DNA from 3 places in the Lactobacillus sp. UMNPBX1 genome. Region 3 is predicted to be linked to each of the others. Evidence: predicted binding sites of a transcription regulator. Region 3 holds the regulator's gene; each other region holds the start of a gene.
What was found. The regulator NrdR, encoded in region 3, represses ribonucleotide reductase genes. The targets are predictions, from matches to a motif close to ACACNATATATNGTGT.
Positions count from the first base shown of each region.

Region 1 (10,089 bases), on a different contig from region 3:
ATGCCCTTGTTTTGCATTAATGACTCGATATCTTTATCGGTCATCTTTGCGACTTCAGAGATCTGCCAATTTTTGAATGCAGCTTTAAAATTGTCGCGTTTATGCAAAACTGTGGACCAGCTTAAACCTGATTGGAAAAGTTCGAGCACAAGCATTTCATACAAATGTGACTCATCTAGATTAAGTTTGCACCATTCATGATCGTGATACTCCTGTACTGCTTCGTCTTTTGTATCGCCCCATGGACAGCGAATAATTTCTTGATTCATATTTTTCTCTCTTTCTATGTAAGTAATGTTTTACCCCTCTATTATTTATTACGCAAAAAAATGCGATTATTTTTTGAGAAATTATATTTTTATGTGCGAAATAAGGGTTTTAACAGCTTTTTTTGCTATAATTAGGTGTGAATTTCGAGGAGGATCCTATGGAAAAATTAGATACCATGATGTTGGCTGATGATTTAGCCTTATCACAAGATAAAATTTTAAATGGCGAACAAGACTTTGGCGCTGAAGCTGTTTACAAAGTAATCGATAACTTGGGCGTTTTAAATAACCCAATCAAGGATTACTTCGACATGACTGAAGAACAATATTATGAAGCTGAAAGCGATCACAAACTAACTTTGATCAAGATGGACAGTAAGTTGACTGATTTGCATGATCGCATTTTAACTAACCATGTTGATGGTTTTGTTGATAAGGACGAGATCAACTTGACCTACAATCATGAGAATCCATATGAAGATGATTTATACGATCCAACTACTGATTATCGTGAAATTGTTTACAGCTTGAAAGTTATTGGTGCGGTTCAAGCAATTGCAGCTAAGGACTTGCAAGAAGTATTGTCTAAAGATGCTGTATTATCAATTGGACTTGCCGCATATTCTTTAGCACACAACGCATAAATTATTTGAGTCGGCTGGTAAGCGGCCGGCTTTTTTTGCTTTTTTGAGGCGAAAAGATGAATTTGTTTAAACACATAAAGGGAATAGTTGATCGAATCGTTGGCGCCAAAAAACGCTCTGCAATGGATAAAGATAGTGAATTGCTTGATCCGATGCAAAAATATACTACTGTTGGAGAATATCATGTTGGTGCCGTTGATGGTACGCCGCATGGTAAGGACTATGTTTTAACCGTTTATCAAGACGAAGACGGCGTGTTGCGACAAGCACTTAGTCCAGAGAGTACAACGAAATTAGCACCGGAATATTTACGCAAGTATAATGCGAAACTAGGTCATTTTCGTGCCTTTCATAATAAGAAGACAGGGCGCCGTTATTGGGTGGAAAATTACTTGGATAATTTCACTACGGAAGTGAAAAAGCATATTCGCCCAGGCACTAATTCGGTCAATATCGGTGTAATTACAGATACTCACTTTAAAGATAAAGATAGCAGCGATTTTTATGGCTTTAATGGGCTGCAACATGTGCAAGAATTTTCTTATTTAGATCAATCTGGCTTGGTAGATTTAAAAGTCCACTTAGGTGACTGGATCGATGGCTCCGATGCTGGCCTGGTCAGTGAAAGTGAATTGGTCAAGCTGAACAAGTCTTTTAAGTCGGATCAGGTGCCATATTTGAGTATCAAGGGTAATCATGATGAAAATGATAAGTTTGATGAACATCATGATTTAAAAGCCTCATTTCCAGAAAATGAATTCGAAAATATTATGTGGCCCGATATGTACCGACAACGAGGAATTCATTATGTTTCGCGCCAGCACGGGGTGGCATACTTTGATTTAGATGACGTGCGGGTGATTTCAGTTAATACGTCAGATGTTCCATATGAATTAAATAACCGCGGGCAAAAGCGCTATGACAATAAGATTGTATTGGCTGTGCGTGAAGATCAAATTGAGGAAATTATCGAAATTTTGGCTAATTCTTCCAACAAAAAGATCATCTTCATGTCCCATGCCAACCCGATTAATCGAAAGGGGTCTAATGCACTTAAGTATAATGGCCGCTCTTTGCACGAACTGCTAGTTGCTTTTAATCAACGTGAAAAAGGTCGAATGCACGCTAGCAATGGTGTTCCAGCAGAATTTCGTTTATCAAATGGTTTTGATTTTACCAATATCAAGAATGCGAGAATTATTGCCTACTTCTGTGGACATCGGCATCGTGAAGACCAGTATCGGATCAACGGGATTCAATATATTTTGTTTAACTGTTCTGCCTTGATGGGGCCAAATCATTCGCTAACAACTAAATACAACAAAAACTTAGACCGAAGAATTGATCAAAATAATGAATTTGCGGGTTATATTGTGAACGTCGATTTAAAACGACACCGCATTCAATCCTTTGGCTATGGTGCAGCTTCTAGACGCCGGGTGTATTTCATTTAGTTAAGGAATAGTAAAGGTATTTGGCTATTACAAGTGTTTAGCTTATAATAAAAAAGTTAAAGTAAAAAATAGTGAATATTATAGCAAATATTAAGATTTAGAGAATTGACTTAGGGGAATTTAAATTATGTGCGGAATTGTCGCGTTTTATGATCCAAAGATAAATGAAAAACAAGCTGTCATTGGTAAAATGATGGCTGCAATTAAACACCGTGGACCTAATTCTGACGGTTATTATACTAACGATGAAGTTGCCCTTGGCTTTAGAAGATTGTCAATTATTGACCTTCGTGGGGGCAGTCAACCTATTTATAACGAAGATAAAACTCGAGCAATTATTTTTAATGGGGAAATTTATAACTTTAAACCATTAAGAGAAGAATTAATTAAGGCAGGTCACGTCTTTTCTACTAAGGCCGATACTGAAGTATTATTGCACGGCTATGAAGAATGGGGCATGGATGGCTTACTTAAACGTGTTCGCGGGATGTTTGCCTTCCTTATTTGGGATGACAACAATAAGACCCTTTATGGTGCCCGTGACTTCTTTGGGATTAAGCCAATGTACTACAGTAACCAAAATGGGCACTTGCTTGTTGGTTCAGAACTTAAGAGTTTCTTGGAATTTCCAAAGTTTAAGCGCGAATTAAACGTTGAAGCAGTTAAGCCATACTTGATGAATCAATACAATGACCTAGAAGAAACCTTCTTTAAGGGCGTTTACCGCTTCCCAGCGGGCCACTGGTTTGAATACAAAGATGGTGAAATGAAGACCCATCAATATTGGGATGCTGAATATAAAGAAAATAGCCTTTCCTTTGAAGAAACTTTGCAAAAGATCAACGAAGATTTGAAAGAAACGGTTGATTTGTATAGAAACGCTGATGTTAAGGTTGGTGCTTTCTTATCAGAAGGAATCGACTCTTCATACTTGACTAGTTTGCTTAACCCAGATGACGTTTTCTCAGTAAGTTTTGATGATTCAACTTATGATGAAGCTTCTAAGGCTAAGGCATTAGCAGATATTAATCACTGGAAGTTCTTCAGCGATAAGGTTGATGCTGATGAAGCAATGCGTGACTTCCCAGAAATGCAATACCACATGGATGAACCAGATGCTAATCCGTCAATCATTCCACTCTGGTACTTGTGTAAACTTGCTCGTAAGCATGTTACTGTTGCTCTTTCAGGTGAAGGCGCTGATGAATTGTTTGCTGGTTATGTGAACTACGGGATGCATACGCATAACGACATTATTAAGGTCTTTACTTCAGAATTGAAAAAGTTGCCTGAGAAGAAGCGGGTTAAATTGGCACACAAGATTAAGAGAATGCCTAATTTCCCAGGTAAGGTACATATGTACACCAACTTGGCTGAGCCAAGTGAATTTTATGTTGGTCAATCAGTGATCTATGATATGGATTATCCAACTATCTTCACTTCTAAGGATGCTAACAGCATTTTGCAGCCTACTTACCGCAATAAGTTAACCGTGAACGGTATCTATCAAAAAGACTTTAAGAAAGTAAAGGGAGTCGATAATGTTAAGCAGATGCAATACATTGACTTGCACCACTTTATGCTTAATGACATTGAACAAAAGGCTGACAAGATTTCAATGGCTCACTCATTGGAAGTTCGTGTACCATACCTTGATAAAAAGATTGCAGAATTAGCTAACTCAATCCCAACTAAGTACTTAGTTAACCGTCATGATACTAAGTATGCTTTGCGTAAAGCTTCAGAAAAAGTTTTACCAGATGAGTGGGCTAAGAGACCTAAGCTTGGCTTCCCAACTCCAATTAAGCAATGGTTGAAGGAACCACGTTTTTACAAACAAGTTCATGCTCTTTTTGAAGAAGAATTTGTCAACGATATTTTTGACCAAAAGAAGATTATCAAGTTACTTGACGACAACTATGAAGGTGATGGCTCACATAGACGTCAAATCTGGACTATCTACACCTTCCTTGTTTGGTACAAGTTGTTCTTTGTTGATTACGAAAACACAGTTAAAAAATATCAACACGTGCAACCTGAAGTTGCTAAGCTAATTTCACAGGGTAAATTACTATAATTCTAGGGAGATTTTTTGAGGATGAGTAAAAAATTTACGCCGATCTTACTCGGTAGTGATATCAACGTGTATGGTATGGCACGTTCATTTAATGAAGCATATGGCATTAAAGTGAAGGCCTTAGCTGACGTTCAACTTGCTGCTACTCGTTATTCAAGCATTGTGGACGTTGAATTGCATCATGGCTTTAGTAGTGATCCTACTTTTATGGACGTGATGCACAAAAAGATGGAAGAATACAAGAATCACGAGGAGCCAGTTATCTTGATTGCTTGTGGTGATGGCTATGCTGAGTTGCTTTCTAAGCACCAAGATGAATTGAAAAAGGTCTTTATCGTTCCTTACATAAAATATGACTTACTTGAAAAATTAATCTCTAAGGAAGGCTTTTATGAAATTGCGGAAGAATATGGCTTGCCTTACCCTAAGACTAAGATCATTACGATGGATGACTACAAGTCAGGTAAGTACGAGGATGTCCCATTTGATTTCCCAGTGGAATTAAAGCCGGAAGATCCAGTTTCATGGTTGAAGTGTCAATTTGAAGGTCGGAAGAAGACTTTTGCCATTCAAGATAAGGCTGAATTTAAGGATATCGTAACTAAGATTTATACTCATGGCTACAACGCTGACCTTATTTTGCAAGACTTTATTCCTGGTGATGATTCTAACATGCGGACCTTGAATGCTTATGTTGATAAGAACCACCAAGTAAAAATGATGTGTTTAGGGCACCCATTATTGGAAGACCCAACTCCACAATCAATTGGTAATTACATGGCGATTTTGCCTGAGTACAATGAAAAATTGTACGAAGAAGTACAACAATTCCTTGAAAAGTTGAACTACACTGGTATGGCCAACTTTGATATCAAATATGATCCACGTGATGGTGAATTCAAGTTCTTCGAAATCAACTTACGTCAGGGACGTTCTAGCTTCTACGTAACTTTGAACGGTTACAACTTGGCTAAATGGTACATTGATGACTATGTTGAAGATGCCTTGAAAGATAAGGAAACAGTTTATGGTAATAAGCTTGAATCTAAATACAAGCTTTGGTTAGGCGTGCCTAAGAAGATCTTCAATAATTATGCTTATGACAACGACTATAAGACGACTGCTGACGAACTTATTCGTGAGGGCCGCTATGGTACTACTGTCTTTTATGATAAGGATAGAAACTTCAAGCGCTGGTTATTGATGAAGTACATGTTCCATAACTACTTCAAACGTTACAAGACTTACTATGAAGTTAATAAGGGTAAGATCTTTGACGAAGAAAATAAAAAATTAAACAAATAGTTTAAATTGAGAGGTAAAAAATGCCTCTCTTTTTTTCTAAAAAAATTTTAGCTGAATCATTTCCCAATTTAATGGTCTTTTGGTTAATACAAGATATATTCATCTATATTTGAACATAATACAAGATGTTGTGTTTTATGCTATGATAAAGACACAATATTTGGAGTGATTGAAATGCTAAAAGAAGAATTTAACCAACAAAATGTAACAAAATTTAATACGCCTAAAACTTTTGTTAAACGTGATGGGTCAAAGTATCCGTTCGCAATTTTTAAACTCAACATGGTTTTGCATAACCTAGATTTAGATAATGTAGCACCTGCTGTAATTGAAAAAATTGTGGCTAAACTAGATGCTGCTGATGAAGTAAATGCACAAGATGTAGCAGTTGCTTTTAGAGATAGCCTAAATGAGTTGGGTTATTTGGATGAAGCTAAAGCTTATGTGCAATACCGCAAGCACGATGAAGAGGAATGGATTAAACAAACCGATACTCGTGCACGGTTAAAGCGAATGGTTAATGGTGACCCAACGATTGTTAACGAGAATGCCAACAAAGATAGTGAGGTCTTCAGTACTCAACGTGATTTAACTGCCGGGACCGTTGGTAAAACAGTTGGTTTGACCATGATGCCTGAGCACATTGCTAAAGCCCACTTGCGCGGTGATATTCACTGGCATGACTTAGATTACACACCACTTTCACCAATGACTAACTGCTGTTTGATTGACTTTAAGGATATGCTAACTAATGGCTTCAAGATTGGAAATGCCTATATGACTAGTCCTAACTCAATCAATGTGGCTACACATCAAGTTACGCAAATTATTACTAATGTAGCTTCTAGTCAATATGGTGGCTGTTCTTTTGATCGAGCTGATGAAGTGTTGGCTCCTTTTGCAGAGAAAAACTACCAAAAGCATTTAAAGGATGCTGGCAAGTTCATTGATGATCCTGAAAAGCTGGAAGAATATGCTAAGAGTCAAACTAAGAAGGACATTTACGATGCCATGCAAGGCTTGGAATATGAGATTAATACCATGTTCTCTAGCCAAGGGCAAACGCCATTTACTACTTTAGGTTTTGGTTTAGGTACTTCTTGGATTGAAAAAGAAATTCAAAAAGATATCTTGCGTATCAGAATTAAAGGATTGGGTAGAGAACGCAGAACCGCAATTTTCCCTAAATTAGTTTTCACCATTAAGAAGGGCTTGAACTTACATCCAGGGGACCCTAACTACGATGTTAAACAACTGGCTATTCAATGTTCAACTAAGCGGATGTATCCAGACGTTTTAATGTATGATACGATCAAGAAAATTACAGGTTCTTTCAAGGCTCCAATGGGCTGTCGTTCATTCTTACAAGGCTGGAAGGATGAAAATGGTAAGGAAGTTAACTCGGGCAGAATGAACTTGGGTGTTGTAACTGTTAACTTGCCAAGAATTGCCATGGAGAGTCATGGCGATAAGAAGTTATTCTGGGAAATCTTCAATACTAGAATGCGGACTTGCCACCAAGCTTTAGCCTTTAAGGGTAGACGTGCAATTCAAGCTAAGCCCGAAAATGCGCCAATTATGTATCAATATGGCGTCTTTGGTAAACGACTTAAGCCAGGTGATGATGTTAACGAGCTTTTCAAAAATGGTCGAGCTACGATTTCGTTAGGCTACATCGGTTTGTACGAAGTAGGGACAGTCTTTTATGGTCCTGATTGGGAACACAATGAAGAAGCACATGATTTTACAATTGAGATCGTGAAGAAAATGCATGATTTGTGTGCTAAGTGGGAAAAAGAGGACCCATATCATTGGCATTACAGTTTGTACTCAACTCCTAGTGAAAGTCTAACTGATCGCTTCTGCCGGCTCGATACGGCAAAGTTTGGCAAGGTGAAGGACATCACTGATAAGGAATACTACACTAATTCGTTCCACTATGATGTTCGTAAGCACCCAACCCCATTTGAAAAGTTGACTTTTGAAGCACCATATCCATATTATGCTGCAGGTGGTTTTATCCATTATTGTGAGTACCCTAACTTGAAGCAAAATCCAGCAGCCCTTGAAGCAGTTTGGGATTGGGCTTATGACAAGGTAGGCTATCTAGGAACTAATACGCCAATTGATAAATGTTATAAGTGCGGTTTTGCTGGTGAATTCAAGTCTACTGCCAAGGGTTTTGAATGTCCTAAGTGTGGTAATCATGATCCTGCTACTTGTGATTGTGTCAAGCGAACTTGTGGCTACTTGGGCAACCCATTGAAGCGGCCAATGGTTCACGGTCGTCATGAAGAAATCGTGCACCGGGTTAAGCATATGGACTTTGGCATGGAAGATAGTTTAGCTACCGAAGAAGAAGTAAAAAACGGTGAGTACTAATGCCTGAAAAAGATAAAAACACTCAAGAAGGACCAGATATCCGGAGTAATTTGATCAAGGTTAATATGGGTGGGGATACCATGTTTGTGGATCCTGACCAATATAAGCCACAGTTAGATCACCAACGTGAGTTAAAAAGAATGCACCGCAAGCCGAAAAATCCAAAACCACAAGAGTGGAAGACTGAGGATTATTCTAAACATAAAATTGCGGATTATAAGCCATTTAACTTTGTTGATGGTGAAGGCGTTAGATGTAGTCTTTATGTTTCAGGCTGTTTGTTCGATTGCCCTGGTTGCTATAATTTAGCAGCCCAAAACTTTAATTATGGTTTTCCATATACGCAAGAATTGGAAGACCGCATTATTAAAGACTTGGGCCAGCCATACGTGCAGGGATTAACCTTACTAGGCGGAGAGCCATTCTTGAATACTTGGGTTTGTTTAAGAATTATTAACCGAATTCGAAAAGAATTTGGCCACAGTAAGGACATATGGTCCTGGTCTGGATATACTTGGGATGAATTGCAAAAAGAAACACCTGATAAAAAGGAAATGTTGTCTAAGATAGATATTCTAGTTGATGGCCGCTTTATGAATGATTTAAAGGATTTAACCCTGCAATTCAGAGGTTCTAGTAATCAACGAATTATTGATGTGCCAAAGTCGATGAAGGCAGGCAAGGTTGTCATCTGGGATAAATTGCAAAAATAAGATAAACTAAAGTCCGGAATGATTTTCTGGACTTTTTTGCTAGGTGAAAAAATGGAAGAAAAAAATATTAAACAAGTTGATCAAATCATGACGGCCTTGACCCAAGTGATTGATCCAGAATTACAAGTTGATGTAGTAAATCTTGGTCTGATTTATGGCATCGATATCGAAGGAGATAAGGCAACCATTAAGATGACTTTGACAATTATGGGTTGCCCTTTATCTGATTATTTGGAACAACATATTCAAAAAGCTGTTCTTTCAGTTGCTGGAATTAAGTCTTGTGACATTAAGTTGGTCTGGTATCCCGTCTGGACGACAGAGCGTCTTTCTAGTGCAGCTAAAAAGCAATTAGGTGTAACTAACCATGATGATCAAATTAAGCAGGAGAAAGCCACCAAAGAGAAGATTATCGACTTTTCAGTACCGATCAAGAAAATGGCAGATGAATACCCTGACTTTGTTCAAATTATGTACGATTGTGGTTTTACTAGAATTAAAATTCCTGGGTTGCTTAAAACGGTGGGGCGTGTGATGACCATTCCATTGGGAGCCCAGGCAATGAAACTTGATTTGGCTAAAGTGAAAAAAGCATTTGAAGATAAAGGATACAAGGTAATCAATGACTGATAAAAAAAGACAGGACGCAATCCTGAAAATTTTGCATTATATTCAAAACGGCGGCGATTTTGCGACCGCAAAGAAGATGTTTCAAGAAGAATTCGATCAGGTTGATGTGGCCGAAATTACAGCGGCAGAGCGCGAATTAATCAAGCAGGGGTTAAACCCAGCAGAGATTCAATACCTGTGTAATGTGCATGCCGATGTCTTTAAGGGTAATATCAAGGAGAATGCGGTAAATCCTGATTTTGCTACTCCGGGGCACCCGGTGCATACGATTAAGCTGGAAAATATGGTACTGAAATCATTGGTTAATGACGCACTCTTGCCAGATTTGAAAAAGTATCAAGCAGGTCAAGATACACTGGATAAAATCAGAAAAGAATTGAGTGATTTGGCAACAATCGATAAGCATTACCGACGTAAGGAGACCTCGCTTTTTCCATTAATGAATAAATATGGCATTACAGCTCCGCCCGAAGTGATGTGGGGCGTTGATGATGATATTCGCGATTTAATTGGGGATGCAAGCAAGATTGCTGGTGAGGAGCATCCAGATAAAGATCAGTTGGCTGAGGCAATTAAAAAGGCGAGTCATGAAGTGATTGAGATGATCTTTAAAGA
Region 1 is NZ_PCZI01000020.1:10,073-20,161, forward strand. Features, by position in the region: gene CP352_RS09070 (DNA-3-methyladenine glycosylase I) at 1-269, opposite strand, end outside; gene CP352_RS09075 (hypothetical protein) at 428-913, shown strand; gene CP352_RS09080 (metallophosphoesterase) at 970-2,367, shown strand; gene asnB (asparagine synthase (glutamine-hydrolyzing)) at 2,495-4,444, shown strand; gene CP352_RS09090 (hypothetical protein) at 4,466-5,749, shown strand; gene nrdD (anaerobic ribonucleoside-triphosphate reductase) at 5,924-8,131, shown strand; gene nrdG (anaerobic ribonucleoside-triphosphate reductase activating protein) at 8,131-8,844, shown strand; gene CP352_RS09105 (iron-sulfur cluster assembly protein) at 8,896-9,474, shown strand; gene CP352_RS09110 (DUF438 domain-containing protein) at 9,467-10,089, shown strand, end outside.
Region 1: nrdD (anaerobic ribonucleoside-triphosphate reductase) is a predicted target of NrdR. The motif match lies at 5,868-5,883, and genes of this name have one in related genera.

Region 2 (10,089 bases), on a different contig from region 3:
CTTTAAGGTGTAATGAACTTTAATGTAAGAAGCAGCTTGGACGTTGCTGGTTGGTGCAACGCCAGTGAAAAGTAGGCTAACAAATACGGCACCGGTAGTAGTTAAGCTTAATAATTTTGTTTTAGTCATTTGTTTTTCTCCTTATGATTATTTCATTTTAGCTAAAGTAAATTTAACTTTATCTTTGTTATTAACAGTTTGTTCATTAGCGCCTTTAGAGGCAAACTTATTGTTAATTGTGTAGGTCCAATAAATCTTTTTCTTAGGATTTTGAGTTTTGCCGTCAATTGCAGTGATAAAGCCTTTGGTTTCCTTAACTTTCCAGGCCTTTTTTAAACCAGCAATTACTTTAGCTTTTTTAGGAACTTTTATGGTTTTCTTATCAAAGGTCTTTTTACCTTCTTTTAAAGTGTAATTAACCGAAATTTGGTTAGTTGTGCTTTTTTTAGTAGCTGAATTATTATTTGAGCATGCAGTTAAGGCTAACGTAAAGAAAGTAATAATTGCAAAAAATAGATTAATTTTACGTTTACTCATACTCTTCAATTCCATTCCTCCAAATAAATTTATTTAATTGGGCAGGCGCCACCAGCACAATCTGATTGGTCGACTAGCTCTAGTCCTTTTTGATCATCATTTTGCTTAGCAAAAACTTTTTCAACATCATCAGTAATCAATGCGGCTCTAGCCTCGTAAGTCTGCTTGTCAATTGGTTCCTTCGGAGCTTGTTTAAGTGAGCCACCGTAATAAGGAAGAAGTGAAGTTGACTTAATAATATGGCGATATTGGTAAAGTAGTGGGGCAATTTGATCACTTTCATCGCTTTGGAAAGTAACGGTACAACTAACAGCATTGTCGGACCAATAAGTTTGCAAAAATGCTTGTGTCGCAAATTGTTCCGCGATGGAAACAGTGCCGGCTGAGGCAAAGTTTTTGCTGTCGGCGTGAGCTGCACGAAGTGGAAATTCAACACAGATTGTATTTGGTGTGTAAATATCTGGTTCAGTGTGGTAGCCACATTCTTTTAAGGCTGGCAAAAGTGGGTCGCTAGCTTGGAAACGAATCCGTTGAATCAAGTAACCAGCATAGTGGAAGTGCATTCCTTCGCTGACTCCAGCCAATTTCGCTACCGTACCTGAAGGTTTAACTGTGGTGTGCTTAATTGATTCATTGCAGCCTAATTCCTTGCTGTAGGTCTTGTCTGCGTCAACTACAGCTTGGTAAAGGCTGTCAACCATCTTAACCGCTTGAGGGTCATAGATTGGCTTCTTGATCTTTTGCCCATTTTCTTGATCAACTGCATCCTCAAAGCCAGTTACAACTCTGTGACCGAGATCATTTAAAAGCCAGTCTTGAATTCCTGACATTGAAACCCCGATTCGGCGATTTTTATGGATGATTTCGCGTGAAATTTCCCAATCATAGGGACTGAAGGTAACTCGCTTGGTGTAGCGAGCAGCTAAGCCAAAGGCTTCCTTGAGGTCCCAGCCTTCTTGTTCCGCTACATAAGGGAAGACCTCAAACAAATTACATGGTTCACCATTAGCTAGAGAAATCTCACCACAAGGGTTGGTGCCTTCAACGCTGTCGTCAATGCCGGCCTGATAACCATCAGCGATTCGGCCATAATTGCGTGAAAGATCAAGATTGACGATTCCTGGTTCACCGTTATGCAAAATTCCGTCAGCAATTGGGCCATAATTATTAAATTTAGAGTTAATTGCGACACTGTTGTTAGAAGCCCAGCGGTGATGATAAAGTTTTTCCTTATCTTGCTTCATCTTAATAAAGTCTTGATTATCGCTAGAGCCAAGAGCAAGTTCAGCAGAGCGACGGACATTGCCTGCAACAACTGTTTTACCAATCAAGTTACAAATATCAGTGCCGTCAACGGCAGTAAGCTTACTATTAACGCGAGCATTGATAACGTTGTTGATATCAATAAGCATCTCAACTAAAGGCATTGGGCCTGAAGCCGTACCACCGAAGCCATGGATCTTAGCACCATATGGACGAATGTCAGAGATATCGAGTGCTAATTTGATTTTGTGGTCTGGATTAGTGGCGTTAAAGTGCATGTCGATTAAACGGGCATTAGCTAAGACCCAACCTTCACGGGTGTCAGGCAGTTTGTAATAAATTGTGTCGTCAGGTACACTTTGCTTTTCCCATTCGTCTTTGTCGATGGCACCGACCTTGAGGGATGCCTCGTAAGATGGACTCTTTTTGTCGATGATTACGGCTAAATCCACTTTATTGTCGACGGAAGGAATTTGAGCGATATTTTCGTTGACCACTGAAAAACCAACACCGCCGCCCTTCATTAATTGGTCAAATAAGAAGGAGAAAGGCATTGAAACGGCTTTTTGCTCAGGATTAAGATAAGCAGGCGCAATGTGGCTATCGCCGTATTTTTGTGGGCGAATTGCAATGAACCAGCAGTTATTTAAGGAATCACCGTTCCGCTTTTGATAATCAGTACCTGAAATCCAAAGATTACGACCAGACGGAGTAGCAGCTAAGCCATAGACTAAACGAAATAGTTTTTGTGCTTCATTAGTTAACTCCGTAATTACTTCTGCAGAAGGATTATCATGCAAGCGCGGATCAAGGTTAATATTACCTTCAATAACTCGTTTGACAGTTTCATCCCAATTCTCAGCTCTATTTTGGTCAGGAAGCCAGCGGGCATAAGTTCTCTTGTAGGTAACCCAACCTAATTCTCCCCAATGAGGTTTAACTTCTTGTTTCACTGAATCGATAAAGTCAGGATCCAGCTTAATTCTTGTGGTAGGCATAAAAAACTCACTCCTAAAAGTTACTATTGTTTCACAAAACACATTATCTATGAATACATTTATGAGTATACCACAATATGTTGTGTTATATATTAAAAATTTTTCACATAAAAGGGACTTGCATTCTACAATTTAGGTTAGTAATAGGGGTTGAGAAAAATAAAAAAATATTCAGCAACAAATTTGCTACTGAATATTTTGAGATTAATTGATAGGGGTTAAAAAGTAAATTTTATTTGTTATAGAAAATATAGAAAAAGGATTGTTCAAGAAATTATTTTACGAAACCTGCAGTGAACCAAGTGTTGGCACTAGGCTTAAGTGACCAGCCAGTGACCTTCTTGTTAACAGCAGTGACTGAGTATTGGTTGGTAGTTGGCACAACGTATGCTTCATCATACATCCACTTTTGCCACTTCTTGAAGGCATTAGCACGGTAAGTAGGATTGAAGGCCTTCTCTGAGTCGATATCAGCCAAAAGCTTAGTTTGCTTAGGTGAAACGAAACGAGCAAAGTTGTATGGTGCAGCTTCATTGTAAAGGTCGTTAGGGGATGGTTCACTTGAAAGTGACCAACCACCTTCGAAGACGTCGATTCTTGGATCGTCAGATTCGACAGCTTGTACCCAGTTGTTGAATTCCATTAGACGGCCGCCGACAAATTTAACATCCAAACCAACTTTCTTCCATTGTTGGATGTAGTTTCTCCAAACAGGTTCAGCGGTAGTTGAGTTGTTTCTAACAGCCAAGTTAATTACTAACTTCTTGCCGTTAGGTTGAACTCTGTATTCACCCTTCTTCTTGTAGCCGGCTTTATCCAATAATTCGTTAGCCTTCTTCAAGTTGTATGGGTAACCCTTGATTGACTTGTCAGTATAATCACCAAATTGTTCAGGGATCAAAGTGTTAACGCGGAAGGCCAAGCCGTGGTAGTAACGTTTAGCGACTGCATCAACGTTCATTGCATAAGCCATAGCTTTACGTAATGATGGATTATTCATCTTAGAATTCTTGTTTTCAACGTTTTTGCCAGCCTTTTTGTCCCATTTACCTACCTTAAAGCCTAAGTAGCTATAAGATAGAGGCACATTGCCGATAAAGTTAGTGTCAGTGGCATTCTTAACATCTTCCCATTGGGTATTAACGACACCAGCAACGTCGAACTTGTGACTCTTGATGGCTTGAGTAACTGAGTTGGTACCGATGACTGTCATGGATACCTTTTCCAAGTTTGGTGTACCACGCCAGTAATGCGGGTTACGTTCCCAAGTGACAGATTGACCACGAACAAGCTTGCTTACGCGGAATGGGCCGTAGAAGAGTGGTTGTTTTCTAACCTTGTCACTAGACATCAACTTGGAGAATGGTACGTCCTTTAAGTAATGGTAAGGTTCAGCGTATTCCCAGAAGTAACCGTTACCTGATTGAAGCATACCAGGCTTCATTTGTTTAAAGTGAATTACGACCTTGCGGCCATTTTCGCCATCAGGCATTTCAATACCAGAAATTTTCTTGCTCTTGCCTTTGTGATATTCTGCTAAACCAACAATGTCGGCAAGAGAATCGGTATAACGTTGTGACTTGGAGTCTTTATTAGCAATAATTTCATAAGCGTATTCCACGTCTTTAGCATTAACTTGCTTGCCGTCTGACCACTTAACACCCTTCTTAACCTCGATAGTTACGGTCTTGGCTTTACGGTCAAGCTTAAAGGTAGCAGCACCTTTATTGTTAATCTTGTATTGATCATCTGTTGAAAATAAAGATTCTAGACCTGGGCTTTGTACCTCACCATCAATTATAGTATCTGATAATTCTGGTAAGAAAATACCAGTGAATGGACTATCTGATTCAAGAGCATAGTTTAAAGTCCCACCTTTTTTAACACTTTTCACAGGAACAGTTTGACTGAACTTGTGATGTGTATCTGCCGCATCATTAGTCTTGGCATTCTTATTATTACCACAGGCAACCAAACTTAAAGCTGCCCCAGAAACAAGTGCTAATGCACCAAAATATCGTTTTGCTTTACTCATTCAAAAAGCACCTCCAAATAAATTAAAAATATTTGATTTTTATTCTATGATATTAAAATGAAAAAAGCAATAGAAAAATGAATAAAAATGTGAAAAATATTATTTTTAAATTATTTTTGAAGCTAAGATTAGTTTTCTTTCTTGGCTAATTAGGCATAGAATAAGGAAATAACAGCTTTTTATGTTGGAGGAAAATATGGATACAGCCTGGCAAAAATTTAAAAATAATATTCCATTACGTCGATTTGTGGTACTGCTATTAATTATTGCCTGCCTTTATGAAATACGAGCAATGATGAACACAGTATTATTAACTTTTATTTTTACTTATGTGATCGTGCATTTAATTCATCTAGTGCAGCGGTATTTTCCTAAAATACCAACAGGCCTAATTGTTGCGGTAACATATCTAATTATCTTGGCGCTGCTTTATTTCGTGGTTACCATTTATTTGCCCATGTTAGTTGGCCAAATATCTAAAATGGTAAAGTCAGTGATGGCGTTTTATGAATCAAATGAATCATCGCGCTTAGCCAGCCATGTAACGCGTTATATCAGTAAAGGTGAGATTGTTACGCAGGCAAAACGAGTTGGGACTTTTGCTCTGCATACGGTGACCAATTTTGGTAGTTTAACAATTGCTACCTTTATGTCCTTGATTTTAAGTTTCTTCTATACGATTGAATTAGATAGAATGATTGAATTTTCAAAGTTATTTGTTAAAAGTGGTTACTTTAAATGGCTTTTTGAGGATATTCGCTATTTTGGTAAAAAGTTTACCAATACTTTTGGTGTCGTTTTAGAGGCACAATTCTTTATTGCCATTTGTAATACGGCCTTGACGATGATTGGTCTGGCATTTATGCATATGCCGCAAATTATTGCCTTAGGCTTAATGGTCTTTATTTTAAGTTTAGTGCCAGTAGCTGGTGTGATCATTTCTTTAATTCCATTAAATATTATCGGCTATTCTGTTGGTGGCATTCGTTATGTGATTTATATCTTCATTATGATCATGATTATTCATGCAATTGAGGCCTATGTGTTGAATCCCAAATTTATGGCTAGCAAGACCGAATTACCGATCTTTTATACTTTTTTAGTTTTGTTAGTAGCTGAACACTTCTGGGGTACTTGGGGCCTGATTGTCGGTGTGCCGATCTTCACTTTCTTGCTTGATGTCTTAGGGATTAAATCGGCAAAGAAAAGTAAAAAGAAAGCGAATAAATAATGAGAGTACTTTTGACAGGTGATAGCATTATTGCACGCCAGGAAGGAAAAAATGAACCGCACCTTAATTGGAATTTACAACAGCTTTTGCCTAAGATTGAACTAGAAAATACGGCTGTTTCGGGAATTAATTCTGGGGCATTTTTTGCCAAATTAAATGAATTAGTACTAAGCGTAAAGCAGTGCGATAATTTGGTGATCTTACTGGGAACCAATGATTTGGCTATGCACAAACAAGTGCCAGCAAGGCAATTTAAGCAAAATATGGAAATTATTTCCTCGGCAATAGTTTGTCAATATTACCCACCACATGTTCTGCTTGTTTCGCCGCCAGCTGTTGATGAAACTAAGCAACGTGTACGGAATAATACGTTAGTAGCGGAATATGCTCAGATCGTGAAAGAAGTAGCACATGAGTATCATTTTCGTTATGCAGATCTGGCACAAGCTATGCGGGATACTGGCGATTTAAGCGAGATTTGTCAAGGAGTAAAAAACGATGGACTTCATTTTGGTGATCGTGGCTATGAGATTTTAGGAAAACTAATCGCTGAAAATTTGAAACAAATGTAAAAAGGACCGCAATTTGCGGTCCTTTATTTTTCGCTATTTTAATGTTGCCCAAAGCAAGCTTCCAGCTAGCGCAATGGCCAAGAACGGAATGAGCAAATAGGCAAAAAAGAAAAACATAATTCCTACGACTAGTAAAAAGCCGATAACTTTAATGAGGCCAATTCCTAATTTAAAGAATAGCCAGAGTAAGAGTAATGTTAATAATAAAGAAAGCATATTAATACCTCCATAAATCTATGAGAGTATTTTACTACCAAATTGGACGAATAGAATAGTAGGAAGATTAATGCTTTAGAAAAATTTAGTTACCGGTAACAAGATAAATCATATTGAAAGCTCTTTCTGTAACCGCTATATTTTAACTATTGAAAGCGATTTAAGAAACGAGAGGAAAAATAAATGGAGGAGAAAAAAACTGGGTTACCTACGCTAGCTAGTACGACAATTTGGATGATTAGTTTGGGGTATTTGGGTGTGCAAATCGCCTTTACTTTGGAAACATCACAGATGAGTCGAATCTTCCAAACATTGGGTGCTGATCCGACAAAATTAGGCTGGTTCTTTATTTTACCGCCGTTAGCTGGATTGGTAGTGCAACCTGGAATTGGATCATTATCCGATCGAACTTGGATTCCTAAGATTGGACGGCGTTTGCCATATTTATTAGTCGGTATGATCTTTGCCGTAATTACTATGATTTTGTTACCAAATGTTGGTAGTTTTGGTCTAGGCTATGGTTCAATTGAGGCTCTAATATTTGGTGCTGTTGCAATCGCGATATTAGACGTGGCATCGAACATGGCAATGCAACCATTTAAAATGATGATTGGTGACATGGTCAATGATGAACAAAAGTCATATGCCTATGGGATTCAAAGCATGTTGTCCAACTTTGGTGCTGTTATTGCCGCATTTTTCCCGTTCTTGTTAACTAGTTTGGGTGTTGCTAATACAGCTAAAAAGGGTGTGGTACCACAATCAGTAATTATTTCATTTTATGTTGGTGCTGCCGTTTTAGTCATTACATCATTGTTCACGATATTCAGAGTACATGAATATGATCCAGAAACCTACGCTCGTTATCATGGAATTAAAGAATCTGATAATCAAGAAGGCGGTGGTTGGATTGAACTGCTTAAGAAGGCGCCAAAAGTCTTCTGGCAAGTGTCATTAGTTCAGTTCTTCTGCTGGATTTCTTTCCAATATTTATCAACTTACGCTACTGGTGCTATTGCACAAAATGTTTGGAATACGACCAATGCATCCTCTGCAGGCTACCAGATTGCTGGTAACTGGTTTGGTGTTTTAACTGCTGTACAATCAATTGCGGCAGTAGTTTGTTCATATGTTTTAGCGAAGGTTCCAAATAATCACCACAAGCTAGGTTACGGTATCAGTTTGCTACTAGGTGGAGTAGGATATACTTCAATCTTCTTGATTCATTCTCAGGGGTTTTTAATTCTATCCTTCATTTTAATTGGCATCAGTTGGGCTGGTATGAATACTTATCCATTGACGATGGTATCTAATGCTTTATCAGGTAAACACATGGGAACATACTTAGGTTTGTTCAATTGCTCAATCTGCTTACCTCAAATTGTGGCATCACTGCTCAGCTTCATGATTTTCCCAATGGTGGGTAACTCCATGCCAGCAATGATGTTGATTACTGGTATTTCAGGCTTCTTAGGCGCTTTATCAGTTTTAGCAATTAAGGAAACCTACGTAAAATAGAATATCTTCTCATTAAAAAACACACTACAATGTGCAATTATGCATGTAGTGTGTTTTTTGTTTTCTTGCTTTATGGGTAGTTAGCGTAGTAGGTATTGGCATCTTGAGCAGGGTTCATTTCAAGAACAAGCGCTTAGAGCGATTCCGTGATACTGCAGATAGCTTGATGAAAAGCTATGTACGCTTATACGATAAGGAAAATCTTTCTGACGAGCAAAAGATTAATCGTGTTGGCAATGCAGTAGTGAATAGTCTTGATGCAAAAGGCTTCAAGCTAAACAGGCAGGAAGTACAGGACATCTTTGCGGAAGTAGCTAAGCAGATGAATGAGCAAACTCAGGATAAGTAGTAATTTTTAAATTTTTTCGGAGGTTTTATTATGGTTGATATTAGTTTAAAGAGTCGTTTGTATGCACCATTTGCTAGAGTAGTGCAAAAGGCAAATATTGGACATACCTACACTTACGTTTTGCAAATGTATAAGAATAATACTTATGTTAGTCGGGCAAAGAACGGGGCAAGTATTAGTTCTCCTACACCTGGACTAACACTAGTTGGCAGAACTGGAGCAGAAATCAAAGCTGGCAAAAATAAATATGCAGCTGGTGGTCATACCCAAACCTGGGAGTATGCAGGCCCCACCGGCGATGGGAGCTGGTTTATTGGGACTAAGCCTAATGATGATCGTTGGACTACTCAGATCGCTCGTGTTAAATATAATTCTGGTCGCGTATCTAATAATACTCAAATGGCTAGAATTTCTAATCTGGTTGAAATTACTAATGGTGATTGGCATGGAAAGCATATTAAAAGAGTAGAAGCAGCAGTTTCGCCTAACTATAAATATTTGATGATTGCAACGGTATGGACTGATAATAGCGGACACTTTGGTTTATATGAATTACCTAAGGTGAATGCGTTGTTGAATGGTAATCCAGGTGGTAATGTCACTGTGTCTGAACTAAAGCAATGTCAAGCTGGCGAAGTTATTGATATTGATAATTTTGTAGGTAGGATTGGTTCAATTCAAGGATATGATATTGATGATGACTTGAATGTTTATGTTTCTAGTCAATATGATCCTACACATGCTGATAGCAATAAAAGAAAAATTGTAAAGTTTAGTTGGGAGCAACCAGGAGCATTGAATACCCTTGATTTAACAGGTGATACACGTCTTAATCAAAATTTTGCAGGATATCCAACTGAACTTGAAGGAATTCAAGTAATTGGCAATAATGACCTATATCTTACTGTTGCATATCACAATAAAAATGGTGTAGGAACTATTGGTAATCAGATTTTTCGAGTTAAATGGTAAATATTGAATTGAATGGCGGAGGTTTTTTCCTTCGCTATTTTGATGATTACGTAATATAATAATCATATTAGCAATCAAAAAAACGAAGGGACATACTATGAAAGTATTAAAATTGGGAACAATAATGACTTTAGGGGGAATATTGTTCTCTCTAACAAATTTTGTTGTTCACGCAGATTCTAAAGAAAACACCACTGAAGTAACGTTGAATCATAATACATATCTTTATAATAAAAAAGGGAGTAGAGTTAAAGATTCGAAAAAACTATTAAAAGATGAAAGTGTATCAGTTAAAGGAAAGATACAAAAACTGAGTAAAAATAAAAAATATTACACTATTTACAATTATCAAAGATATTGGCTGCCGTATATTTTAATTAAAGGCCAAGCTTATTACA
Region 2 is NZ_PCZI01000018.1:1,239-11,327, forward strand. Features, by position in the region: gene CP352_RS08660 (DUF4430 domain-containing protein) at 1-129, opposite strand, end outside; gene CP352_RS08665 (DUF4430 domain-containing protein) at 148-537, opposite strand; gene nrdJ (ribonucleoside-triphosphate reductase, adenosylcobalamin-dependent) at 567-2,798, opposite strand; gene CP352_RS08675 (oligopeptide ABC transporter substrate-binding protein) at 3,073-4,833, opposite strand; gene CP352_RS08680 (AI-2E family transporter) at 5,030-6,064, shown strand; gene CP352_RS08685 (SGNH/GDSL hydrolase family protein) at 6,064-6,636, shown strand; gene CP352_RS08690 (hypothetical protein) at 6,670-6,852, opposite strand; gene CP352_RS08695 (SLC45 family MFS transporter) at 7,036-8,370, shown strand; partial or broken gene CP352_RS08700 (helveticin) at 8,435-8,719, shown strand; gene CP352_RS08705 (helveticin J family class III bacteriocin) at 8,750-9,691, shown strand; gene CP352_RS08710 (SLAP domain-containing protein) at 9,789-10,089, shown strand, end outside.
Region 2: nrdJ (ribonucleoside-triphosphate reductase, adenosylcobalamin-dependent) is a predicted target of NrdR. The motif match lies at 2,869-2,884, and genes of this name have one in related genera.

Region 3 (10,089 bases):
TGACCTGAAGTCTTGTAAGCATCAAGGTTCATTAATACTGGAGTATAAACGTGTTGATAACCGTCAGCAACTTCACGGTCGATGATATAGCGTTCAACAACACGACGAATAGTAGCACCCTTTGGCATCCAGTAAGGTAGACCAGCACCAACCTTAGGATCAACGAAGAAGAGGTCAAGGTCACGACCGATAGTTCTGTGGTCGCGTTCCTTAATTTCTGCACGACGCTTCAAATCTTCCTTTAAAGCAGCTTCCTTGAAGAAAGCAGTACCGAAGATTCTTTGAAGCATTGGGTTGGATGATTTACCAAGCCAGTAAGCACCAGCAACTGACAAAAGCTTGAAGTGCTTAATCTTACCAGTGTTTGGCAATAAAGCATCAAAGCCAAAGTCAACGAAATCACCTAACTTGTAAGCATCAACCTTGTCACTGTCAATTTCCTTCAAAAGGTCGCTCTTATATGGATCATCCTTGAAAATATCTTCAAGTTCTGACTTATCCATCACAACATGTTCAATTGCTTGACCACTCTTGATCAACTTCTCCATAGCTTTTTCAAGTTCTGGCAATTCAGTAACCTTAATTTGGTCATCTTTGTCAGTATCTACGTAAAAGCCGCCTTCATCAGCAACATGTTGACCCAAACGAAGTTCTGGGTACTTATTCTTAGCAACTGCTTCAAGTGCAAAAGCAGCAGTAGCTCTTAAAATATCCAAGCCTTCTTCATCCTTGTCAGTAAGAATAGCAACTTCAACATCATTGTCAATTTCATAATCAAGTGGCTTAACAACGCCATTTACTTTAGCACCAACGGCAGCTTTTCCAAGAGATGTAGCGATTGATGAAGCTACTTCCTTAACTGAAACAGCCCTATCAAAATCTTTCTTTGAACCGTCTGGCAAAGTAATTGAAAAACTCATATTTTTACCTCCAATAAAAAAATCCCAGTGCTAATAAAAGCACTGGGACGTGTTAATTGCGTGGTTCCACCCAAAATTCAGGTTAGCGTACGTCTAACCTCTCGTATAGATTGATAAAGGTATCCAGCCTCTTAAAATTCAATTTTGGGAATAAACGATTGGGGTGATTTTCTAATGAAGAACTTCCAGAACTAGGTCCTTCTCTCTGAGCCGAACATCATCATGTCTCGTTTAATTAACTTCAATTATACGCATCAAAGTGAACGATGCAAGAACTTTTTGAAATTAATGCGAAAAATTTCGTCGATCAGGACCGGAAACTACTACTTCTTTAGCTAAAAAACGTACTCGTTGCATTAATCTTTTAGCTTTAACTGGATCAGTTGCATTACGGGTTTCCTCAAAGTGTGACTCTAATGCTTCCATATCTAAATTAGAAGAGAAAAAGGTTGGCAAAACATTATCCATTCTTGCCTGTAAAATTACTCCTAAAACGTCATCACGTGACCACTGACTTAATGTTTCTGCCCCAATGTCATCCAAAATTAAGACATCGCATTCAGCTAAATTCCTGATCTCATCTTGCAAGCTGTTATCACCAAAATGACTCGATAAACCTGCAATAAAAGTCGGAACGTGTAAAAATACAACATTCCGATCAAAATTAGTTGCTACATAGTTTGCAAGTCCCGCTAGCATATAGGTCTTCCCGATCCCAAAGTCGCCCGACAAATAAAGGCCTTGTTGGTGAGGATCAGCTTTGTACTTTTTCAAAAAATCATAAATCAGGGTTAAAGCTTGCTGGCGATCATTTGTAACCTCAATATCACTTAAATTAACATCATGCAATTTAGCAGGCAGATCAATTAAATGAAGACGCCGCTTGGCTGCTCGTTGCTGATCTGCTACAATCTTAGCCTCGGTAGGTTTGTAACGTACATCAATTACTTTGCCGTTTAAAAATAATTGCGGAGCATAACCGGCCAGCACCTGATTCTGACTATGTTTTTGCGCATAATATTCATAGATATTGGCCATACTATTTCGAATCATCGCCTTATCTATTTTTTCCCTATTTGCCTGCAAAAACGCTTGCACATCTGGATCGTGTAAAGCAGTTTTCAACAGTTCTTTCTCATTACCTAAATTACGCTCTTTAACTATTTTTTTAAGCAAATCACCAATTGCTTCCATTATTTCACCTACCCTCTATTTACTTATTTTTCAGATCCTTAAAGATATCCTTCAGCTGTTCTGTTGACATACCTTCATTTTTAGCCTTTTTCTTGCTCCAATCGGTACCTTTTTCGACTCGCTTATTTTGTCGATATGACTGTCGATTTTTCTTTTTAAGAATATCGGCTTTACGTTTCTTCACATATTCAAGAGCTTGTACCCCAGTACTAATACCACCTTGCAGCCAATCATTAGCTATTCGATAAGCACGATTAGAAGTTACAACAGTATCATAGGTCAAACAGGTATGAATCAAAATATTAATCAAATCTTCCGGCAAGCCATACTGCGTGTGCAGCTGATTAATAATATAGTTTTCGCCTGGAGCTACAATTCCACCCTTTTCAGTTTTTAATTTGTATAAAAATTCAGATGGGGAATTTTCATTAGCTTCGAGTAACAGTTTTCTATCATTAGCGTCCAAACCTTTGATAGTCGCAATAGCGCGCTTTTTGCCTTCTTCAATTTGTTTTTGAATGTTTTCCCTAGTATGCAATCGTTTATAATTTTCTGCTATGGTATTACTAATTTCATGCATGTTTAATTTATGTGTACCATGCAAACAGGGAACAGTCTCATCCACAAATTCCTGTTCCGATAAATTATATGTCTGTATTAAGCCTCGAATTTGGTTCTTTTTAATTTCTACTTCTTGAGCTGGAATTTGATAGACATTATATTGATCTTTAATTAGATCCCAATCAATTGGATCCTGGGCATTAATTTCAGCAGTTTCTATCTCAGGCGCTTTATTTTCCTGCGCAGCTTCTACTACCTCATTAGATGGATTAATTGCTTCATCCCCTGGCAAGCGAAAAACATCAAAAAAGTTGGCTGAGACATCGCGCGCATTCTTGATTGGCTTTTCACACAGTTTTGCTTCCTTAGCAAAAGCATGACTCAAGTCATGAAAGGTTGGGCTGCCAACTTTTTCTTTCAACAAACTTGCTAGCAGTGGTGTTGCAAAAAATTTGTCTGCACTAGGAACCTGTAATAACTTAAAAACAATGATATTATTGAAGACATTATCCGCTAAAAAAGTTTGCACTAAACCTACGGCTTCCAGTTTATGCAAAGAATGAAACATATCTTTCAAACTACAATCAAGTTGCTCCTGTAGTGAATAAATTCCCTTTGCATCAGAAACAATACCATATGGATCATAGTCATTGATTAAAGTCTGATACAAGGCAATTGCCACCGCGCCAACCAAAGGCTGATACAGTTTAATCAAGATTTTCTCATTCTCTGGAAAAAGGGTAATCTTGTTGGCTACATAATAAAGATGCTTAGGATCAGACGTTGCAAACATGACTAATTACCCTTTCCCTTTTTGGCCATCATATCTTCCATTGTCTTCATAAAGCTAGACATATCCTTGAACTCACGGTAAATTGAAGCAAAGCGAATATAAGCTACGTCATCCAAATTAGCCAAATCATCCATGACATACTGACCAATCTTCTTAGATGAAATTTCACTAACGCCTTGTTTTCTTACCTTATTTTCGACACGATCAACCAATTGCTCAAATTGTTCACTACTGATTGGCCGTTTTTGTCCGGCTGCCATTACTCCGTGCAAAATTTTCTTTCGACTGAATGGTTCACGGGTACCATCATTTTTTACTACCAACAAAGGAGCAGTTTCCACTCGTTCAAAAGTAGTAAAGCGAAAACCACAATTTTCACATTCTCTGCGCCGTCTAATAGCCCGGTTTTCATCACTAGGCCGCGAATCAATAACGCGAGAAGCATTTTGATGACAATTTGGACATTCCATAGCTATCCCTCTTCTCTAATCTTTACCAATAATTGTGCTAGTTTATTCTCTAGTTCTTTTATTGTACCAGTATTTGCCACTACAAAATCGGCCATTTTTTCTTTTTCAGCTAATGGCATCTGACTATTAATCCGCATTCTTGCTTCCTCGTCAGATAGATTATTACGCTTTTTTAAACGTTCAATCTGTAATTGCTCAGGAAGGGTAATCACTAAAACTCCATTAGCTACATGTTTTTTATCCAATCCCGCTTCAAAATACACTGGTGCATCTAAAATAACAAGAGCAAAATTCTGATATTCTTTTATCTTTGCTACTGTTTTATCGAAAATTAACGGATGCGTCAACTGATTTAATTCAGACAAGGCTCTTTTATTACTAAAAACTAATTGCCCTAATTTTTTACGATTTATTGTTTGGTCTGAATTTAAATATTCTACCCCAAAATGATCTTTAATCACTTGCCAAGATGCATTGCCCGGTTTCATCAGTTCGTGGGCAACTTGATCACAGTCAATAATCGGAATGTTTTTCTTTTTAAAAAAATCATCAGCAGTACTTTTACCGGTGGCAATTCCACCTGTTAATGCTAAGACATAACTCATTTATAAATCACCTGACAATGAGGACAAAAAGTGGTTCCCCGACCATTAACCTTAATTTTTTCAAATTTAGTACCACAAACTGGGCAGGGCTCACCTACATGACCGTAAACTTGCAATTTACTTTGAAAGCCACCAACTTGTCCATTCGCATTCAAAAAGGAATGAACTGTAGTACCTTGCAGCTTAATTGCTTCGGCAATAATTTTATTGATCTGATCATGTAATTCAGATACTTTTTCCACAGGAATTTTATTGGCCTGACTTAAAGGATGAATCTTGGTTCGCCAAAGAACCTCATCAACATAAATATTACCTAAACCCGCAACAACAGTCTGATCAAGCAAAGTATTTTTAATATTTTTCTTTCTGCGACTTAGAGTATTAATAAAATAATCTGTTGAAAATTTGGCACTATTAGGCTCAGGGCCTAGTTTGCCAATTCCAGTAGTCTGACGCTCGGTCCCGGTTAAAATTAACTGCATCCGGCCAAACTTGCGCACATCATTATAGCGCAAAGCGGTCTGATCAGTAAAAATAAATTCCACATGATCGTGCTTATCCTTAGGCGCATCAGACGCAGTTAAATGATACTTTCCTTCCATTCGCAAATGAGAAACAATCGTTAAATTATCACTCAAGCGAATAAGCAAATACTTGGCGTAGCGATCAATATCGATAATCTTTTTACCAGGCAATTCAGATAAAAATTTTTCATGATCAGTCGCCACAATTTTTGGATACCACAAAATCACTTTTTTAATAGTTTTTCCCTTAACTAAGGGAAGCAGCGTTCTTCGAACTGTTTCAACTTCAGGCATTTCAGGCATTTTATCACCTACTTTGCATCATACCAATTGTGTCCCCAGCCAGAATCAGCAATCAATGGCACATCCAACTTAACAGCTGATTGCATTACTTCAGGCACAATCTTTTTAATTGTTTCTAACTCATCTTTTGGTACATCAAAAATCAATTCATCGTGTACCTGCACTACCATTTTAGTCTTCAAATGTAGTTCATCTAACTTCTTTTGCATATTAATCATTGCAATTTTAATAATATCGGCAGCTGAACCTTGAATTGGTGAATTAATAGCAGTTCTTTCTGCAAAGGCACGAACGGTGTATTTCTTAGCATGAATATCTGGTAAATATCTGCGGCGGTGCATGATCGTTTCTGCATAGCCTTTATCACGGGCTTCTTGTACCGCCCTATCCATATAATCCTTAATCTGTGGGTATTGTTCAAAATAATTATCAATAAATTCTTTAGCTTGTTTTCTTGAAATACCTAGGTTCTTAGACAAGCCATAATCAGAAATACCATAAACAATACCGAAGTTAACTGCCTTAGCATGACGACGCTGAAGTGGAGTTACTTCATCTGGAGAATCTAAATGGAAGATCTTCATCGCAGTATGGGAGTGAATATCGTAGCCCGTCTTAAATGCTTCTTGCATATGAGCATCACCAGAAACATGTGCCAACACACGAAGTTCAACTTGAGAATAATCGCAAGAGAAGATATAACCATCAGGATCACTTGGTACAAATGCCTTTCTAATCTGCTTGCCTTCTTCAGTACGAGTTGGAATATTTTGCAAGTTAGGATCAACACTAGATAAGCGTCCCGTTGCAGTTAAAGTTTGCAAGTAGCGCGTATGAACACGACCATCAGGTTGGATTACGTCAAGCAGTCCCTTAACATAAGTTGATTGGATCTTAGCGATTTGACGGTAGTCAAGAATTTCTTTAACAATTGGACTTTGCGTCTTTAATTGATCAAGCACTTCAACAGAGGTTGAGTATCCAGTCTTAGTTTTCTTCAAAACTGGCAAGCCTAACTTTTCAAATAAGATATGTCCTAATTGCTTAGGTGAATTTAAATTAAATTCTTCCCCGGCTTGTTGATAGATCTTTTTCTCTAAATCCTGCAGCTTCACAGCAAATTCATTTTGCAATTGAATTAAAGTACTTGCTTCAACCTTCATACCATTGATTTCCATCTTGGCAAGAACTCGAGCAGTTGGAATTTCAATCGTATCAAACAAGTCATCTTGTTCATGTTCTTTTAGCTTTTCAAGTAATGGCTGCTTTAGCTGTTCAATTGCATTAACTTTAGAAGCCAAATGATTAAAGAGCTCATCATCGTCGTCTGGCACATGTTCACTCTTACCTTTGCCATAAACTTCGATATCAGTTTTAACGGAATAATCACCATATAAATGGGCAATTTCACCTAAATCATTTGAATTATTTTCATTATTAACTAAGTACGAAGCAAGCAACATATCATAATCTAAACCGTGAGCGTGAATCCCTAAGCGATGCAAGCCAACTGTAGTTCTCTTTAAATCAAAAACATTCTTTTTAATTTTTTTATCTTCCAAAAGGTGCTTGATATTGCTTTCATTAAGTATATCGACATCTCTTGAAACATAAATTTTATCGTTAACCTTTAAACTGAAACCAACAAAATCAGCTAGATGGTAATTAGCTCCCAGCATTGCTAAGTAAAATTCTACTTGGTCGTTTTCAGTTGCTTTAACTTGGTCTACATTCTTATCATCTAAAACAGTGTATTCAACTTTTTCTACTTCAGTACCATCTTGTCCTTTTCCTGAGGCATTGAGTTCAGCTAAAAACTTGCGGAAATTCAATTTTTCATAAAATTGACGCAATTTTTCATAGTCTACTGGTTCACGTTTAACGTCATCAATATCAATTGTAACTGGTGAATGGCGATCAATCGTAGCCAATTTTTTAGCTAAAAAGGCCTTGTCTTTATCATTAATCAAGTTTTCCTTTAATTTGGATTTCTTCATCTCATCCACATGAGCATAAAGATTCTCAATTGATCCATACTTTTGAATAAGACGAGAAGCAGTTTTTGGACCTACCTTAGTGACGCCAGGATAGTTATCAGAATTATCGCCCATCAAAGCTTTCATATCGATGAATTCAGTTGGCGTTACACCATTAACTTCCTTCATGTGCTCAGGAGTATAGGCTTCAAGCTGAGATACACCTGACTTAGTTACCTCAACAGTAGTTTTATCTGAAGCAAGCTGAGTTAAGTCACGATCTCCTGTCACAATTGTAGTAGTAAAACCATTTTCTTCACCCTTAGTGGCAAAAGTACCAATAATATCATCAGCCTCATAGTCTTTTAATTCATAGGTTTTAATACCTAAGTCATGCAACATTTCTTGAATATAAGGCATCTGTTCTAATAATTCTTCTGGAGTTTTCGCACGTCCGCCTTTGTATTCGCCATACATTTTTGTTCTAAAAGTGACTTTTCCTGCATCAAAAGCTACCAATACGTGGGTCGGATCAACGTCTTTTAAAAGGACATCGAGCATGTTCTTAAAAGCATAGATGGCATTTGTATGTAACCCGTCGGGACTTGTGAAAGAATCTAGTTGACGATAAAGAGCGTAAAAGGCTCTGAAAGCTACAGAGTTACCATCGATTAGAAGTAATTTTTTATCTGCCATTTTATTCCCCTTTTTTAATAAATTGTTCTCTATACTTACTTATCTATTTTACCAGTTTCAAGGGTAATCTTTTAATAGGAAGTTTAATCGAAAAGAAAAAAGCTCCACTTTTATGGAGCCTTTAAATATTAACCTTTCTGATTAGCCTACAATTAGCTTTAAAAGGAATACCAGAAAGCATATATTGATTTCAATCCACGCACTCATATAAATGCGACCATAATTTTAAAAATTGTTTTAACAACAATCTTAAAATTAGATTCTTAATTATTATATCAGATCAAATATAAACTTTTAGCTTAAAATTTAGTTGACGTTATAATTCTATCAGAAATTTTACTAAAGTCTTTTTTTATTTCTAGCATTAAGTCTTTTCTTTTTTGATTATTCTCAGTGGCAAAACCCAATGTAGATCTTTTCGTAATATCACGCAATAAACTTTTCACCTCAACTGAAAGCATCGTTTTATTTTCAATTAAGTATTTATACATATTTACTATATCGGATAATGCTTGATCACTTATTTCACTATTCTTCAACTCTCCCAGAATTATATCTAACTTAGATAATTCATCATACAAAAAAGCATCTTCTAGTTTTTCACTATTTAAAATCTCACTTATAGTAATGAAAATTTTTATTTCGTTATTATATCCCTTCTTAAAACGTGAATCCTGTAGTAAATTCTTAACATTATAAGTCACATAATAAGATTGTTTATCTGTATTTCTAAATAATGTTCTTTTAATAGCCTTAAATCCGACCGTTAAGGTATTTATATTTTTTATTTCATCGGGATCAGTAACGATAATTGGTAAATTAAACTTAGTATATGAATTAGCTTTAAATACTCCATATTGTTCTGTACACGCAAAAAAGGACGATTTTCACTAAGGAATCGCCTTTTTTATTGTAAATATATTTATTTGTAATTCTCTTGAGTTAGATAAAAAATGGACGTCGTGAAGACTTTAAGCCATTGTTTATTGTATTTACATTCCTCTTAGATTAGATAAAGAAACAGCTTTTGCAAACAGCCTGTTTTTATCAGGATCTATTTACATTTCTCATGAGTTAAATAAAGATTTAAAACAAAACGTTTGTTTTCTACTCATAAAATTATATCAAAAGATATCAACTAAGAATAGTAGTTACAAGTAGAAATTTATCAATCTTATTTTTGATGTTTTTTATTAAAATCTCTAATAAATTGTTTTAACTCATCATCGGGTTTAAACTCACCACTCAATTTATATCTAGTGAATATTGGCATGATGTTAGCTCCATCTTCTAGTTAAACTTTTTTGATTAATTTATTTAGATAAATTGCTTATTGAACTTTGAAGTTCCTCAACTTTTTCTACAATTCGTTTTTGTTCTTCTAATGGTGGAAGTGGTACTACCATTTTTGCTAAAAAAGTCGTTCCTACACGTGGCATTTTCATACCATACATAGAATCATTAACCAAATTAACGAAGTATGGTGAAAGCATAGCATATCTTAAATACTGTGGAACTAAAGTACTTAAATCAACTACATTAATTGGCAGCATTTCTGTGGTTGTAAAACCACTAGTTTGAGCTATTTCAACTTTTCGGAGATATGGTCTTAATTTACCATATAAAACTGCATTCTTATTGAAAGAGTATTTATTACTTTTATAAATATCAGTAGATTTCCTTCTTACAATTTCTGAAAAACCACCACCATTTTTTCGTACATCTTTCATATCTACAACCCATGAGTTATCAGGAATAGATGATCCTTTTATAGAGTTAAAATTCCCATATGTAGTAATTTGTTTTAATCTTACCCATTCCCAGCTATCAGGAATATCAAACGGCTTTTCATCATCAGTAATTGCAGGTAACTTCTTGCTCTTCTTAATCTTTCCTTCTTTGACTAATTCGGCTTTTTCATTTTCAATCTTCTTGATTAATTCACTGGCTGGTTCATCACTAGGATTTTGTTTAACCAGCTTACCTTCCATAGCATACTGCAAGACAGATTGTTTTAATTTATCTTCAAATTCATTATCAATCTTTT
Region 3 is NZ_PCZI01000004.1:93,983-104,071, reverse strand. Features, by position in the region: gene thrS (threonine--tRNA ligase) at 1-920, opposite strand, end outside; gene dnaI (primosomal protein DnaI) at 1,206-2,114, opposite strand; gene CP352_RS04000 (replication initiation and membrane attachment family protein) at 2,134-3,468, opposite strand; gene nrdR (transcriptional regulator NrdR) at 3,471-3,938, opposite strand; gene coaE (dephospho-CoA kinase) at 3,941-4,543, opposite strand; gene mutM (bifunctional DNA-formamidopyrimidine glycosylase/DNA-(apurinic or apyrimidinic site) lyase) at 4,540-5,370, opposite strand; gene polA (DNA polymerase I) at 5,379-8,042, opposite strand; gene CP352_RS03975 (hypothetical protein) at 8,342-8,746, opposite strand; gene CP352_RS03970 (restriction endonuclease subunit S) at 9,356-10,089, opposite strand, start outside.